Regions from separate parts of the Variovorax sp. TBS-050B genome, predicted to be linked through region 4. Evidence: predicted binding sites of a transcription regulator. Region 4 holds the regulator's gene; each other region holds the start of a gene.
The links. The regulator LexA, encoded in region 4, represses DNA repair genes until DNA is damaged. The targets are predictions, from matches to a motif close to ACTGTATNNNNATACAGT.
Positions count from the first base shown of each region.

Region 1 (4,206 bases), 680 kb from region 4:
CGCGGCCGAGAACGCGGTGGTCATCAGCACCATCAATGCCGCCGTGGAAGCGCGCGTGCTCTCGTCGCAGAAGCAGCAGCGCGTGGCGGCGAGCAAGCTGCTGCAGGGCCCGGCCCCCACGCTGTCGATGGAGAAGAAGGCGCTGGTCGCCAAGGTGCACGATGCGCTCTATGCCTCCAAGGTCATCAGCTACACGCAGGGTTTCGACCTCATCCAGACCATGGGCGAGAAGAAGGCCTGGCAGCTCGACCTCGGCCGCATCGCGGCGATCTGGCGCGGCGGCTGCATCATCCGCGCCCGCTTCCTGAACCGCATCACCGACGCCTACCGCGCCGATCCCGCGCTCGGCAACCTGATGCTCGATCCCTTCTTCAAGGACCTGCTGAACCGCACGCAGCAGAACTGGCGCGAGGTGGTGGCGCTGGCGGTGAGCCACGGCATTCCGGTGCCGGCATTCAGCGCCTCGCTCGGCTACTACGACAGCTACCGCACCGAGCGCCTGCCGGCGAACCTGCTGCAGGCGCAGCGCGATTTCTTCGGCGCGCACACCTACGAGCGCGTGGACAAGCCCGCGGGCGAGTTCTTCCACACCAACTGGCCCGAGGTGATCTGAGCCGGAGGGCCGTCAGCCGACGGCCCGCGGCATCTCGCGCCTGACCTGCGCCACGAGCTGCGCGGTCGGCGCGGTCGCATCCACCGCCACCACGCCCGGCTCGCCGACCGGCGATTCGAGCGTGGCGAACTGGCTGTCGACGAGGCTCGCCGGGAACATGTGCTCGCCCGCGCCTTCGCGTGCCGCGACGCGCCGCTCGGCCTCGTCGCGTTCGATGGCCATGAAGACGAAATGCAGCGCCGGCACCGCCGCGCGCAAGCGATCGCGGTAGGCCCGCTTGAGCGCCGAGCAGGTGAGCACCGCGCCGCCCGGCGCTGCGGCCAGCGCCTGTCCCAGCACGTCCAGCCAGCCCGCGCGGTCGGCATCGGTCAGCGGGATGCCCTGGCGCATCTTCTCGACGCTCGCGGGCAGGTGATAGTCGTCGCCTTCGATCAGCGGCAGCCCGAAATCCTCGGCCAGCGCCGCGCCCAGGGTGGACTTGCCGCAGCCCGACACACCCATCACCACGATCCAGATTCCGTTCATCTTCAGCTTGCTCCCGTTGCGGACGGCGACGGTGCCGCCCCCGTGCGAATCTAACGCCATTCGGCCCGCGCTCCGTCGCGGTCGCCTTCCGCGCGCAGGCCCTCAGAACAGGCTGGCCTGCCCCGCCGCCCCGGGCGGGCGGAAGGCACCCAGGTCGAGCGCGATGCGCTCGCGGTTGAAGCCGATGCGGCGCGCCGCCTTCTCGAAGCGCTGGTGGATCAGGTCGGCCCAGAGCCCGCTGCCTTTCATGCGCGTGGCGAAGTCGGCGTCGTAGTCCTTGCCGCCGCGCATCTCGTGGATGCGCGCCATGATGCGCTGCGCGCGCTGCGGATAGTGCAGTTCGAGCCACTCCTTGAAGAGCGGCGCCACTTCCCAGGGCAGGCGGATCACCGTGTAGAAGGCGCTGCGCGCACCGGCCTCCCAGGCGGCCTCGAGCACCTGCTCCATGTCTTCGTTGACGAAGGGAATCTGCGGCGCCACGCTCACGCCCACCGGCACGCCCGCCTCCGCGAGCGTGCGGATGGTGCGCAGCCGCCGGTGCGGCGCGGCCGCGCGCGGTTCGAGCTTGCGCGCCAGTTCGCCGTCGAGCGTGGTCACCGTCATGTACACCGCGGCCAGCCGTTCGGCGGCCATGGGCGCGATCAGGTCGAGATCGCGCTCGACCGCGCTCGACTTGGTGACCAGCGCGAACGGATGGCGCACCTCCTTCAGCAGTTCGATCACCGCGCGCGTCAGGCGCAGCTCGCGCTCGATGGGCTGGTAGCAGTCGGTGGCGGTGCCGATCGCGATGTGGCCGGGCCGGTAGCCCTTGCGGCCCAGCTCCCGGCGCAGCACCTCGGCGATGTTGGGCTTGGCGATCAGCTTGGTCTCGAAGTCCAGCCCCGGCGAGAGGTTGAGGTAGCTGTGGGTGGGCCGCGCGAAGCAGTAGATGCAGCCGTGCTCGCAGCCGCGGTAGGGATTGATCGAACGGTCGAAGGACACGTCGGGCGAATCGTTCTCGCTGAGCGCCGATTTCGCGTCTTCGAAGCGAACCTCCGTCGCGAGCGGCGGCAGGCCGTCGCCGTCGGCCACGCCTTCCTCCAGCGTGCCCCAGCCGTCGTCGAAGGCATCGCGCTCGTCGCGCGAGAAACGGTGGGCAAGGCGCGTGGCCGCGCCGCGGCCCTTGATGGCATGGATCGGGATGAGAGCGGCGGGCATGGCGGTCCTTTGGCACTGAACAACTGTTTATTTATACAGTGTTTAAGCCATCAACGCCATGGCGCCATTTTTCATTTCTCTGTTGACAGAAATTTCTAAAAACCTAGACTCCGAGGCATGCAACTCACCGACATCCAGCGCAGGTTCGTTCTCCACTGGGGCGAAATGGGCTCGATGTGGGGCGTGAACCGCACGGTGTCGCAGATCCACGCGCTGCTGTTCGCCAACGGCAAGCCGATGCATGCGGAAGAAATCTCCGACACCCTCGGCGTCGCGCGCTCCAACGTGAGCAACAGCCTCAAGGAACTGCAGGCCTGGAACCTCGTGCGCGTGACGCACATCCTCGGCGACCGGCGCGACTATTTCGAAACCAGCGTCGACGTCTGGGAACTGTTCCGCACCGTGGTGCGCGAGCGCAAGGAACGCGAGTTCGATCCCACCATCCGCGTGCTGCGCGAACTCGTGGCCAGCCCCGACTTCCAGAAGGAACCGGCCGATGCGCAGGACCGCATCCGCTCCACCCTGGACCTGATGAGCAAGCTCGCGACCTGGGCCGACGAAATGCTTCGCCTCTCGCCCGGCACGCTCGACAAGGTGCTGACGCTGGGCGCGAGCGTGCAGAAGTTCGTGCGCGGCAATGGCGGTGCAGCCAAGTCGACGAGGAACGACGACAGCGATCCCGGCCAGTCGGGCCTGCCGATGATCTGACCCACCTTTTTTTGCCCATGGGTTTCTGTTTTGACAGAAATTTCGGAATCAACAATGAAGCACACCACCGTTCCTCCGCTGACCGTCTACTTCGACGCGAGCTGCCCGCTCTGCACCACCGAGATGGCCGCCATGAAGTCACGCGACCATGCCGGTCGCCTGCATCTGGTCGACTGCTCCCCGATCGGCTTCGCCGCAGGCCCGGCACCGCGCGAGGCACTGATGACCGCGCTGCATGCCGTCGACGCGACCGGCAGGGTCCTGGTAGGCGTCGCGGCCATCCGCGCCTGCCGCGAGGCCGTGGGCCTGCCAAGCGGCGCCCGGCTGCTCGACCTCCCGTGGGCCGCCGCGTGCGCCGATCGCGCCTATGCGCTGCTCGCGCGCCACAGGCATCGCCTGCCGCGGCCGCTGGTGGCGCTGCTCGTGCGCGCGAACGCGCCGCGCGGCACCTGTGCCGGCGGCAACTGCCGGATCTGACGGAGAAACAAAAGAAGGAGCGCCCACCATGCCCAGCATCTTCCAACCCGACTTCCCCCTGCCCCGCACGCCCACCGCCGGAACCCCGCACGACGCAGCGGCACCGGCGGCGATCACCAAGGCCGACACGCAGGACTACTTCACCGAGGTGGCCGACGACTACCGCGCCTGGAGCCCGAGCTACAACATGCACTTCGGCTTCTGGCGGCTGGGGCTGAACCCGTTCAGGCGCGAAGGCATGCTGGTCGAGATGAACCGCGCCGTCGGCCGCGCGCTGAAGCTCGACACCGGCACGGAAGCGCACCGCTGCGTGGTCGATCTCGGCTGCGGCGCGGGCGCCACCGCGCGCACGCTGCTGGCCGAGGACCCTGCGCTCCATGCCGTCACCGTGACCAACGTGGCCGTGCAGAACCGCATCGCCGCCCGGCTCGACGCCGCGGCGGGCGTGGCCGACCGCGTGGCGCACCTCGAGGCCGACTACACCCGCACCGGGCTGCCCGCGGCCCAGGCCGACGGCGCCTGGGCGGTGGAAAGCGCCTGCTACGCCGACGGCACGGCCAAGGCCGATTTCGTGCACGAAGCGGCCCGCCTGCTCAAGCCCGGCGCGCGGCTCGCGGTGGTCGACGGTTTCCTGCTGCGGCCCCGGCCCGGCCGCCTCGCCGGCTGGCTGCACCGGCTGTGGGCCG
Region 1 covers NZ_JARXYR010000002.1:4,840,764-4,844,969, forward strand. The annotation lists gene gnd (decarboxylating NADP(+)-dependent phosphogluconate dehydrogenase) at 1-613, shown strand, start outside; gene M2165_RS25630 (gluconokinase) at 626-1,138, opposite strand; gene M2165_RS25635 (PA0069 family radical SAM protein) at 1,241-2,335, opposite strand; gene M2165_RS25640 (MarR family transcriptional regulator) at 2,453-3,043, shown strand; gene M2165_RS25645 (DUF393 domain-containing protein) at 3,098-3,520, shown strand; gene M2165_RS25650 (class I SAM-dependent methyltransferase) at 3,549-4,206, shown strand, end outside.
Region 1: the regulator LexA is predicted to act here: its motif matches at 2,358-2,375, upstream of M2165_RS25635 (PA0069 family radical SAM protein).

Region 2 (4,206 bases), 820 kb from region 4:
TTGTAGGCGGCCAGCGCGAGTTCGAGCTGGCCGGGAAACATCGCGATCAGGTCGCGCAGGTAGCGGGAACCGGCGGCGATGTTGACGCGCGGGTCGAACAGCTTCTTCTCGATGCTGCCGCGCTTGTCGGCCGCCACGCCATAGCGCTGGGCCGTGGCCGGCATGAGCTGCATGAGCCCCATCGCGCCCTTGGGCGACACCGCCTGGGCATCGAAGCCGGATTCGGTGGCGATCAGCGCCTGCAGCAGTTCGTAGTCGATCGCATGCCGGCTCGACGCATCGCGCAGCGCGCTCTTGGCGGTCTTGTAGCTCGGGGAGGCCTCGAAGAGCGCCAGCAGGCTTTGCGAGGCGGCCGGCACCTTGCCGTCCAGCTTGCGCGCGCCGCGCCCGGGCGGCGACAGGCCCTGCGCCGTGTCGAAGCTCTGGCCGCCGCGGAAGAAGAGCTGGTAGCGCTCGTCGATCTTCTCGGCGGCGAAGTGCGCCACGCCCTTGGCGTCGATGTAGCCGTAGATGTCAGCGGCGCGCGCAACCGCCTGCTGCGCGAGCAGCACGAGTGCGAGGAGCAGCGAACGCTTGAAAGCTGACATGCGGGGTGGGGTCAAACATCGATGTCGACGTCGTCGGCGCGAAGTTCCATGAGCTCGCGCCGCGCCGCCGCTTCGCCCTTGCCCATGAGCTTGGTGATCTCGCCCTGGGTGGACGTGAAGTCGAACCGGCCCAATTGGACCTGCATCAGGCGCCGGGTGTCTGGATTGAGCGTGGTTTCCCACAATTGTTCCGCGCTCATTTCGCCCAGGCCCTTGAAGCGGCTGATGCTCCAGGCGCCCTCGCGCACCCCGTCCTTGCGCAATTTGTCGAGCGTGGCGGTCAGTTCGCCCTCGTCGAGCGCATAGACCTTGGAGGCCGGCTTCTTGCCGCGCGCGGGGGCGTCGACCCGGAAAAGTGGCGGCTTTGCGACATACACATGGCCGGCCTCTATCAATTTCGGAAAGTGGCGGAAGAACAGCGTCAGCAAGAGCACCTGGATGTGCGAGCCATCCACGTCGGCATCCGAGAGGATGCAGATCTTCCCGTAGCGCAGGCCGCTCAGGTCGGGCGAATCGTTCGGCCCGTGCGGGTCGACGCCCACGGCCACCGAGATGTCGTGGATCTCGGTGTTGGCGAACAGGCGGTCGCGTTCCACCTCCCAGGTGTTGAGCACCTTGCCGCGCAGCGGCAGGATGGCCTGGCTCTCCTTGTCGCGGCCCATCTTGGCGCTGCCGCCGGCGGAGTCGCCCTCGACCAGGAAGACCTCGTTGTGGCTGATGTCGCGGCTTTCGCAGTCGGTCAGCTTGCCGGGCAGCACCGCCACGCCCGAGCCCTTGCGCTTCTCGACCTTCTGGCCGGCGCGCTGGCGCGTCTGCGCGGCCTTGATGGCCAGTTCGGCGAGCTTCTTCCCGTAGTCGACGTGCTGGTTGAGCCAGAGTTCGAGCGCCGGCCGCACGAAGCTCGACACCAGCCGCACCGCGTCGCGCGAATTCAGGCGCTCCTTGATCTGGCCCTGGAACTGCGGGTCGAGCACCTTGGCGCTCAGCACGTAGGAGGCGCGCGCGAACACGTCCTCGGGCAGCAGCTTCACGCCCTTGGGCAGCAGCGAATGCAGTTCGATGAAGCCCTTCACCGCGGTGAAGAGGCCGTCGCGCAGGCCGCTCTCGTGCGTCCCGCCGGCGCTGGTGGGAATCAGGTTGACGTAGCTCTCGCGCACCGGCTGGCCGTCTTCCGTGAAGGCCACGGCCCACTCGGCGCCCTCGCCCTCGGCGAAGTTGTCGGCGTTCTTGTCGGCATGGCCGCTGCCCTCGAACAGCGGGATCACCGGATCGCCGCTGAGCGTCTGCATCAGATAGTCGCTCAGGCCGCCCTTGTAGAGCCACTGCTGCGTGTCCTTGGTCTTCTCGTTCACCAGCGTGACGCTCACGCCCGGCATCAGCACGGCCTTGCTGCGCAGCAGGTGGGTGAGCTCGCCCATGGGCAGCGCGGCGGTCTCGAAGTACTTGGCATCGGGCCAGGCGCGCACCGTGGTGCCCTGCTTGCGCTCGCCGGCCTCGAGCTTGCGGACTTCGAGCGCCTCGATCACGTCGCCGCCGCCGAAGGCGAGCTTCGCCACCGAGCCCTCGCGGTGCGAGCTGACTTCGAGCCGCTTCGACAGCGCGTTGGTCACCGACACGCCCACGCCGTGCAGGCCGCCCGAGAAGCTGTAAGCGCCGCCCGAGCCCTTGTCGAACTTGCCGCCCGCATGCAGCCGGGTGTAGACCAGTTCGATCACGGGCGCCTTTTCCTCGGGATGCAGGCCGAAGGGAATGCCCCGGCCGTCGTCCTCCACGCTGACCGAGCCGTCGGCATGCAGCGTGACCTTGATCTTCTTGCCGTGACCCGCGAGCGCCTCGTCGGCGGCGTTGTCGAGCACTTCCTGGATGATGTGCAGCGGGTTGTCGGTCCGGGTGTACATGCCCGGGCGCTGCTTCACGGGCTCGAGGCCCTTGAGCACGCGGATGGAGCCTTCCGAATAGCCGGAAGCGGAGTCTGAAGAAGTCTTGGGGGAAGTCGCCATGGGGGCGGATTGTAGTCAGTCCCCGGCCAAACAACTGGATGTACGTACAGGAGACGGCGAGCGCCGGCCGCTGATGCGCGCAGCGCATCGAAAGTGCGCGCACAAATCATCAATGCCGATTCCCCGCCGCGGCGCGCGTTCCGGCACGAATCGCTACATTCGACCCAATGCAAACGACAACAGCCCCTGCCCTTTCGATCAAGCAAGTCCTGTTCTGCGGGGCGATGATCGTCACGCTCTCGATGGGCATCCGCCACGGCTTCGGGCTCTGGCTGCAGCCGATCACCCAGGCGCAGGACTGGAGCCGGCAGACCTTCTCGTTCGCGCTCGCGATCCAGAACCTCTCCTGGGGCGTGTTCGGCGTGTTCGCGGGCATGCTGGCGGACCGCTTCGGCGCCTTCCGCGTGCTGATCGGCGGTGCGGTGTTCTATGCGCTCGGCCTTTTCGGCATGGCGCATTCCCCCACGCCGCTGCTCTTCACGCTCAGCGCCGGCCTGCTGATCGGCGCGGCGCAGGCGGGCACCACCTACGCGGTGATCTACGGCGTGATCGGGCGGCAGATCCCGGTCGAGCGGCGCTCGTGGGCGATGGGCGTGGCCGCGGCGGCCGGCTCCTTCGGCCAGTTCCTGATGGCGCCGATCGAGGGCCGCCTGATCGGCACCCTCGGCTGGCAGACGGCGCTCGCGGTGGTGGCGGTGCTGGCGCTGGTGATCATTCCGCTGGCCTTCGGGCTGCGTGAACCGCGCACCGCCGCGCTGGCCGGGCATCGCGAGCAGTCGGTGCTGCAGGCGGTGGGCGAGGCCTTCCGCTATCCGAGCTTCGGGCTGCTGATGGCCGGGTACTTCGTCTGCGGCTTCCAGCTGGCCTTCATCGGCATCCACATGCCCACCTACCTGCGCGACCGCGCGCTGCCGGCCGAGGTGGCAGGCTACGCGCTGGCGCTGATCGGGCTCTTCAACGTGTTCGGCACCTACACCGTCGGGCTGCTGGGCCAGAAGCTCGCCAAGCGCAAGATCCTCGCGACCATCTATTTCGCCCGGGCGGTGTCGATCGCGCTCTTCCTGGTGGCGCCGCTCTCGCCCCTGAGCGTCTACCTGTTCTCGGCCGCGATGGGCTTCCTGTGGCTCTCGACCGTGCCCGCGACCAATGCGATCGTGGCCGGCATCTTCGGCGTGGCGCACCTCTCGATGCTCAGCGGCTTCGTGTTCCTGAGCCACCAGGTGGGCTCGTTCCTGGGCGTGTGGCTCGGCGGCTATCTCTACGACAGCACGGGCAGCTACGACGTGGTCTGGTACCTGGCGATCGCGCTCGGCGTGTTCGCGGCGCTGGTGAACCTGCCGGTCAAGGAAGGCGCGATCGCACGCGGCGCGCGGCCCGCCGCGGTGCCGGGCTGAAGGCGGACGGAGCACGCGCAATGGGCCCGCAGCTGCGCCGCCACCTCGTCCACGCCGGCTGGCTCACCGCCGCGCTCGTGGCGCTGGGCGGCGTGTTCGCGCTCTACGTGCATCCGAGCTTCCTGGTCACGCTGGTGGACCAGGTCTGGTCCTGTTTCTGAAGCTTCTTCCCCTCCCATGAAAGATGCAGTCTCCTCGCACGGCGGCGCGGCGCCGTCGGAATGG
Region 2 covers NZ_JARXYR010000002.1:3,345,001-3,349,206, reverse strand. The annotation lists gene M2165_RS18595 (lytic transglycosylase domain-containing protein) at 1-587, opposite strand, end outside; gene M2165_RS18590 (DNA topoisomerase IV subunit B) at 599-2,587, opposite strand; gene M2165_RS18585 (MFS transporter) at 2,755-3,981, shown strand; gene M2165_RS18580 (hypothetical protein) at 4,002-4,142, shown strand; gene M2165_RS18575 (class I SAM-dependent methyltransferase) at 4,159-4,206, shown strand, end outside.
Region 2: the regulator LexA is predicted to act here: its motif matches at 2,621-2,638, upstream of M2165_RS18590 (DNA topoisomerase IV subunit B).

Region 3 (4,206 bases), 2.0 Mb from region 4:
GCCACGTGGCGCTCGAGGCCGTCCGCATCGACCACGCGCGTGAAGCGCACGAAGGCGCGCATCTTGTGGATGTCGTGGTGCACCGCCTTGGCCATGCGGCGCGCGCGCAGCATCTCGGCATCGAGCGGATCGTGGCGCAGCGCGGGCTCGTGCGCGAGGCGCCACAGCAGGCGGTAGAGCAGGTCGAAGCGCTGCGCCTCGCGGTGCAGGATCACGTCGGCGCACAGCGCGAGGAAGGACGCGGGCACGGACGGCTGCCGCGCGCCGGCCGCCGCGGGGGCTGCGGTTTCGGCGCCGCAGGCCGCCTCGCCGAACAGGCCGTCCGCGCCGGCCTCGATCCATTCGACCTCGCCGGGCGGCACGCCGCGCGCGAGCAGTTGCCGCGCATGACGGCGGAAGGCATCGAGGTCGACCGGGTCGCCGAGCCGCACGCGCATGCCGCGCCCCTTCAGAACAGCGCGGCCTGCGCCGGCCGTGCCGCGGGCGCGGCGGCGGCCGCCGCCTGCGCCATGGCCGAGGCCGCGGGCCGGTGCCCGTCGGCCACCACGAAGGGCAGCACCTTGCGCGCGGGCACATGCAGCCGGCGCAGGTCGTCGGCACGCACCCGCCGCACGCGGCGCGCCTGCAGCAGCCGCTCGACCGCCTTCACGCCCAGGCCCGGCACGCGCAGCAGCATCTCGCGCGGCGCATGGTTCAGGTCGACCGGAAAGCGCTCGGCATGCGCGAGCGCCCAGGCCATCTTGGGATCGACGTCGAGCCGCAGCAGCCCGTCGGGCGCGGCCACGATCTCCTCGTGGCCGAAGCCGTAGAAGCGCATCAGCCAGTCGGCCTGGTAGAGCCGGTGCTCGCGCAGCAGTGGCGGCGCGGCGAGCGGCAGCGCGCGCGCGGCGTCGGGAATGGGGCTGAAGGCCGAGTAGTAGACGCGGCGCAGCCGGTAGGCGCCGTAGAGCGTGGCGCTGGTCGCGAGGATGCCGCGGTCGTCGGTGGCATCGGCGCCCACGATCATCTGCGTGCTCTGGCCCGCGGGCGCGAAGGGCGGCGGCCTGGCCGGCGCGGGCGTGGCGCCGGGCAGCGCGCGGATCGGCACCACGCGGCGCGCCTCCTCGCGCGTGTGGTCGATCGCCAGCCGCAGCCGCGCCATCGAGCGCCGGATCGCGCTCTCGTCCTTCTCGGGCGCGAGCGCCTGCAGGCCGGCGCTGGTGGGCATCTCGACGTTGATGCTGAGCCGGTCGGCGTAGCGGCCGGCGCGCGCGATCAGCTCGTCGCTCGCGTCGGGAATGGTCTTCAGATGGATGTAGCCGCGGAAGTCGTGGTCCTCGCGCAGCGCGCGCGCGACCTCGACCACCTGCTCCATCGTGTGGTCGGGCGACTTGACGATGCCGCTCGACAGGAACAGGCCCTCGATGCAGTTGCGCCGGTAGAAGTCGAGCGTGAGCTGCACCACCTCCTCGGCGCGGAAGCGTGCGCGCGGCACGTTGCTCGAGGCGCGGTTGACGCAGTAGAGGCAGTCGTACTGGCAGTGGTTGGTGAGCAGCACCTTGAGCAGCGAGATGCAGCGGCCGTCGGGCGCGAAGCTGTGGCAGATGCCCATGCCCTCGGTGGAGCCGATGCCGCGCCCGCCCACCGAGTCGCGCGGCTGCGAGCCGCTCGACGCGCAGGAGGCGTCGTACTTGGCGGCGTCCGCAAGGATGGCGAGTTTGCGCTGGAGGTCCATGGGCGGGAGCGGAAATACTGGATGAATATACAGTTATTTCCGGCCTGTGTCCGCCAGAGACCGTGCGGATTTCCAGACTTCCGCCGCGCGGGCCGTGCGGTTTTCCAGCCCGCCGCGCGCGGGAAAACCACGAGCCGCGCCGGCGATCCCTTTTGAAATCAAGCACTTGCGCGTGCCGCCCGCCATGGCACATCGGTTGCTATCAGGGGCGCCCGGCATCCACAACAAAACGGAGACATTCGCAATGAGCAGTTCGAAACCGACGGCGCGCCTGCGCGCCACACCGGCCCGTGTCAGCACCCTGCTGGCCGCCCTGATCCTGAGCGCCTGCGGCGGCGGAAGCGGCGGCGGTGGCGGCGGTGGCTTCTTCCCGCCGGTGTCGGGCGGCCCTGGCGCCCCCGGCAACCCGGACCCGGGCAACCCGAACAACCCGCCGCCCGGCAACCCCGACCCGGGCACGCCGCCCGGGCCGCCCGAGGCCACGCTCAAGCTGGGCGTGCTGTCCTCCTCGCCGCAGCTCGTGAGCGGCGACGACGCGCTGGTCGAGATCGAGCTGCTGCGCGACCGGCCGATCGAGTCGCTGTCGGTCACGCTCGACGGCCGCGACCTGACCGCCGCCTTCGTGCGCCATCCCGAGACCGGCCGCCTGCTCGGCAAGGTCACGGGCCTGAAGGAAGGCGCGAACGAGGTGGTCGCGAAGTTCGGCGGCTACAGCGCGAAGCTCGCGCTCACGGCCTACCCGGTCACCGGCCCGGTGATCTCGGGCCCGCACGAGCAGCCCTTCGTCTGCGGCTACGCCACCTTCACGCGCATGGGCGGGCAGGTGCTCACGCCGCTGGACGACGGCAAGTGCTCGGTGCAGACGCGGGTGGACTACTACTACCGCACCACCACCGGCAGCAACACGCGCTTCGAGCCCGCGAGCCTCACGGCCTACCCGGCCAACATGGCCTACCTGACGATCGACGGCAAGCAGGTGCCCTACGTGGTGCGGCTCGAGAGCGGCACCATCAACCGCGGCCTCTACCAGTCGGCGATCCTGCACGACGTGCTCAACGAGCCCGCGCCCTCGCCCACCTACCGCACCGCGGGCTGGAAGGGCGGCCTGATCTATCCGCTCGGCGGCGGCTGCCAGGGCGGCTGGTTCCAGCAGGGCAACGACTTCGCGACGCTGATCAACCCGATCTACCAGAGCCGCGGCCTCGCGGTGACGACCTCGACGCTCAACGTCTTCGGCACCAACTGCAACGACCAGCTCTCCTCCGAGACCATCGCGATGGTCAAGGAGCGCTTCATCGAGAACTTCGGCGCGCCCACCTACACCATCGGCACCGGCGGCTCGGGCGGCTCCTACCAGAGCCACCAGACCAGCGACAACTATCCCGGCCTGTTCGACGGCGTGGTGGTGAGCCAGGTGTTCGCCGACGTGACCTCGTCGACCATCTTCAAGCTGCACGACTCGCGCGTGCTCAACAACTACTTCAACGACCCGGCCACGACGGCGCTCAACTACACGACGGCCGAGAAGCAGGCGATCTCGGGCTACCTGCAGATCGGCAACATCGCGAACATGAGCAACAGCGCGAACCGGCTCGATCCCACGGTGTCCTTCCCCGCGGGCGTGCCGGTGGAGCAGCGCTACAACCCGCTCACCAACCCGACCGGCGCGCGCGCCACGGTGTTCGACCACACCGTCAACGTCTACGGCAAGACCGAGGCCGAGGGCTTCGCGCTCCGGCCGATCGACAACGTGGGCATCCAGTACGGCCTCAATGCGCTCAACGAGGGCAAGCTGTCGATCGACAAGTTCCTCGACCTCAACGAGCGCATCGGCGGCGTGGACCGCGACATGAAGCGCACCGCGACGCGCACCGTGGGCGACCTCGACGCGCTGCGCCGTGCCTACCAGTCGGGCCGCATCGTCAACGGCGGCGGCGGGCTCGCCGCGACGGCGGTCATCGACCTGCGCGACTACAACGACGGCGCGGTGGGCGGCGACATCCACACCAAGATCCATTCGTTCTCGATGCGCGAGCGGCTGCGCCGCGCCAACGGCCACATCGACAACCACGTGATCTGGACCATGGGCGGCGGCACCGCCGCGGCCTACGACCAGATGATCCTCTGGCTCACCGCGGTCAAGGCCGACGGCTCCGCACGCACGCCGGCGCAGAAGGTCGCGGCCAACCGCCCGGCCGACCTGAGGGACGCCTGCTGGAACAACGGCCTGAAGTACGTGGAGGAGCAGACCGCCTTCGGCACCGGCGCCTGCAACACCTTCTACCCGGCCGGCACCACGCCGCGCATGGCCGCGGGCGGCCCGCTGGTGGACGACATCGCCAAGTGCCAGCTCAAGCCGCTGAACCCGTCGGACTACCGCGTGATCTTCACGCCGACCCAGTGGGCGCGGCTGACCGCCGCCTTCCCCGACGGCGTGTGCGACTGGACCAAGCCGGGCGTGGGCCAGCAGCCGCTCGCCGGCACCTGGCTCT
Region 3 covers NZ_JARXYR010000002.1:2,198,837-2,203,042, reverse strand. The annotation lists gene M2165_RS13270 (UdgX family uracil-DNA binding protein) at 1-437, opposite strand, end outside; gene M2165_RS13265 (putative DNA modification/repair radical SAM protein) at 449-1,714, opposite strand; gene M2165_RS13260 (DUF6351 family protein) at 1,959-4,206, shown strand, end outside.
Region 3: the regulator LexA is predicted to act here: its motif matches at 1,731-1,748, upstream of M2165_RS13265 (putative DNA modification/repair radical SAM protein).

Region 4 (4,206 bases):
CGGCTATCGCGCCGGCTTCGTGCGGCGCTTTCCCGCGCTGCCCCCCGCGCCGGTCGAGGCCACCGAAGCGCTCGAACAACTGCGCGCGCTGTGGCACGGACACCGCATCGCCGTGCACGTCAGCCAGACGGCGCCGGGCCCCGGCGTCGACACGCCCGAAGACCTCGCCCGCGTGCGCGCGATCCTCGCGGCCGCTCCCGCCGACTGAGGCGCCGAGGCGCGCGCACCGAGGGCGGCGGCACGAATCGCGGGCGCCCTCGCATGCTATCCTCGAAGCAATTCCGCCTTGCGCGGCCACGAGGCCGTGGCAGGGTGCGACACAAAATCTAAGAACCGTCCGAGGACACCATGAGACTAATTTTGCTGGGCGCGCCCGGGGCGGGCAAAGGCACGCAAGCCACCTTCATCTGCCAGAAGTACGGCATTCCGCAGATCTCCACGGGCGACATGCTGCGCGCGGCGGTCAAGGCAGGCACGCCGCTCGGGCAGCAGGCCAAGGCGGTCATGGAATCGGGCGGGCTGGTGAGCGACGACCTGATCATCGACCTCGTGAAGGAACGCATCGCGCAATCGGACTGTGCCGGCGGCTTCCTGTTCGACGGCTTCCCACGCACCATTCCGCAGGCCGACGCCATGAAGGCAGCCGGCGTCAAGCTCGACTACGTGCTCGAGATCGACGTGCCGTTCAGCGACATCATCGAACGCATGAGCGGCCGGCGCTCGCACCCCGCGTCGGGCCGCACCTATCACCTGAAGTTCAACCCGCCCAAGGTCGAGGGCAAGGACGACGTGACGGGCGAAGACCTGATCCAGCGCAAGGACGACGAGGAAGAAACCGTGCGCAAGCGGCTCGAGGTCTACAGCCAGCAGACGCGTCCGCTGGTCGACTACTACTCCGCCTGGGCGAAGGCCGACCCCGCCAACGCGCCCAAGTACCGCGCCATCAAGGGCGTCGGCACCGTCGACGAAATCACCCAGCGCGCGCTGGCCGCCCTGAGCAGCTGAGCGCCGCGCGAGGCGCTGCCCTTCAGGCTGCGCCCTGCGCCTTCTTCTTCACCGCGAGCAATTCCAGCATCAGCGCGATCCGCGCCTTGACCGGCGTCAGGGCGCCGGCATCGCGCAGGCGGTCGTCGGGCCTCGGCAGGATGCGTCCGCTCGCGCAGCGCGTGGCGCGCAGCACCTCGATGCCGGCCTGCTGCGCGCGCAGCGCCGCGGCTTCGAGCGCATGGTGCACCGTGCCGTTGCCGGTGGCCGCCAGCACCAGGCCGCGCACCGGCGCCGCAGCACCCGACGCGCGCTCCTGAACCAGCAGATCGATCAGCGCGCCACTCGCGCCCGCATGGCTCATGACGACCTCGACGCGCGGCCAGCCCATGGCCGCGATCTCTGCCGCATCGAGCGCGAACGGCGCTCCGCTGCGAGGCCAATCCCGCAGGCGCCGCACCGCGCCCTCCTCCACGTAGCCGACCGGCCCGGCATCGCCCGAGGCGAAGGCGTCGGCACGGTAGGTATGCACCTTCTGCACGTCGGGCGCGCCATGGATCGTGCCGGCGCAGACCACCGTCACGCCGCCGGCGCCCGCCGTGGCCGCCACCGCCATCGCATCGCGCACGTTCTGAGGCCCGTCGGGCGACAGCGAACTCGCCGGGCGCATGGCGCAGGTCAGCACCACCGGCTTGGCGGGCGCAAGCACCGCGTGGAGGAAGTACGCCGTTTCCTCGATCGTGTCGGTGCCGTGGGTGATCACCACGCCTGCGACGTCGGCCTCCGACAGCAAGGCGGCGCAGCGCTGCGCCAGCTGCAGCCCGACGTCGAAGCCCATGTCCTTGCTGTCGAGCTGTGCCACCTGCTCCGCGGCGAGCGTGATGCCCTCGGGCGCCGCGATGCCGCCGAGCAGGTCCGCCACGGGGACTTCACCCGCGGTGTAGCCGATGTTGTCGCCGCTGCTCGCGGCCCGGCCCGCGATGGTGCCGCCCGTGCCCAGGACCACGACGCGCCGCGCAGCCGGTGGGATGAAATCGACCATGGGTTGCCAACTTTTAAAAACTGGTTAAAAATACAGGTACTGGATATTCAGCCAGTGCCGCAAGGAACCACTATGCAGTTCGCCGTGAAGCTTACCGCCCGCCAGCAGCAGATCCTCGATTTGATCCAGAGCGCCATCGCACGCACCGGCGCGCCGCCCACGCGGGCGGAGATCGCCAACGAGCTCGGGTTCAAGTCCGCCAACGCCGCCGAAGAGCACCTGCAGGCGCTCGCCCGCAAGGGCGTGATCGAACTCGTGAGCGGCACCTCGCGCGGCATCCGGCTGAAGGGCGATGCACTGCGCTCGCTCAACGAAACGCGCCACCGCGAAGGCGCGCAGTTCTCGCTCTCGCTGCCCGGCATGGCGCAGCTCGCGCTGCCGCTCATCGGCCGCGTGGCTGCGGGTTCGCCGATCCTCGCGCAGGAGCATGTCGACCAGACCTACTACGTCGAGAACACGCTGTTCCAGCAGCAGCCCGACTATCTGCTCAAGGTGCGCGGCATGTCGATGCGCGACGCCGGCATCATGGATGGCGACCTGCTCGCGGTCCAGGCCACCAAGGAGGCGCGCAACGGTCAGATCGTGGTGGCACGCCTCGGCGACGAAGTCACGGTCAAGCGCCTCAAGCGCAACAAGCAGGTCATCGAACTGCACGCCGAAAATCCGGACTACCCCACGATCATCGTCCAGCCCGGCGAGCCTTTCGAGATCGAAGGCCTCGCGGTCGGCCTCATCCGCAACACCATGCTGATGTAGCCCGGCCTCGGGCCGGCTGCGAGCAGCAGCACCACCCCATCCAGCCGCATCAGGTGGCGGGCGTATGGCACACACAGTGGCCATCACCCTGTTGCGTCCGGCGAAAGCAATCCTGCCTGTGTTCAACCTCAAACCTTCTTGGAGTTCACATGGGAATCGCCCTACTCGCTATCGTTGACCTTTGGATGCCGCTGCAATCGCTCGCCAGCCGCTTGCTGCCGGCGCGCGGCGCGCGCCAGCGCCAGGCGGGCAGCGCCTCCGCCGGCCTGCGCTACGTGGCGGTCCGCCCCGCCTGCACGGCGCGCAGCCATGGCCAGTCCACGCCGAAAGCAGCGCCCGCGGCCGCCCGCCCCCTGCGCGTGATCCGCGTGGTCGACGGCCACCAGGGCGAAAAGCGCAGCACCAACCGCATGGTGATTTCGGGCCGCATGGCCGACGTCTGTGCCGAACTCGACCGCCTCGCGGCCCTGGAAGCGATGGAAACGGTCGCTGCCACGCCGCAGTCCTCGCGCCTGCACTGAACCCGTATCGCCCGGTGACCAGAGCCCGGGACGGGTATCCAAACGTTCACACGCACGTCATGTCAATGCTGCGAGGCACAATGGCGTGCCATGAACATTGTGATCCTCGACGATTACCAGGACGCCGTGCGCAAGCTGCGCTGCGCCTCCAAGCTCGACGCGTATGCGGCCAAGGTCTATACCAACACGGTGAAGGGCATCGGCCAGCTTTCGGTCCGCCTGAAGGATGCCGACGTGATCGTGCTGATCCGGGAGCGCACCCACATTTCGCGCCAGCTGATCGAGAAGCTGCCCAAGCTCAAGCTCATTTCCCAGACGGGCCGCGTGGGCGGGCACATCGACGTCACCGCCTGCACGGAGCGCGGGGTGGCGGTGGCCGAGGGCACGGGCTCGCCGCAGGCGCCCGCCGAACTCACCTGGGCGCTGATCATGGCGGCCATGCGCCGGCTGCCGCAGTACATCAGCAATCTCAAGCACGGGGCCTGGCAGCAGTCGGGGCTCAAGTCGGCTTCGATGCCGCCCAATTTCGGACTTGGTTCGGTGCTCAAGGGCAAGACCCTCTGCATCTGGGGCTACGGCCGCATCGGGCAGCTGGTGGCGCGCTACGGACAGGCGTTCGGCATGCAGGTCGTGATCTGGGGCCGCGAGGCGAGCTGCGCCAAGGCGCGGTCCGACGGCTTCCAGGTGGCGCAGAACCGCCAGGAGTTCTTTGCCGCGGCCGACGTGCTGTCGGTGCACCTGCGGCTGAACGAGGAGACCACCGGCATCGTCACGCTCGAGGACCTCTCGCGCATGAAGCCGACCGCGCTCTTCGTCAACACCTCGCGCGCGGAGTTGGTCGAGGCCGATGCGCTGCTCGCGGCGCTCAACCGCGGCCGTCCGGGCCTGGCAGCGATCGACGTG
Region 4 covers NZ_JARXYR010000002.1:4,165,481-4,169,686, forward strand. The annotation lists gene kdsB (3-deoxy-manno-octulosonate cytidylyltransferase) at 1-208, shown strand, start outside; gene adk (adenylate kinase) at 349-1,005, shown strand; gene M2165_RS22300 (asparaginase) at 1,028-2,026, opposite strand; gene lexA (transcriptional repressor LexA) at 2,099-2,782, shown strand; gene M2165_RS22310 (hypothetical protein) at 2,968-3,303, shown strand; gene M2165_RS22315 (D-2-hydroxyacid dehydrogenase family protein) at 3,394-4,206, shown strand, end outside.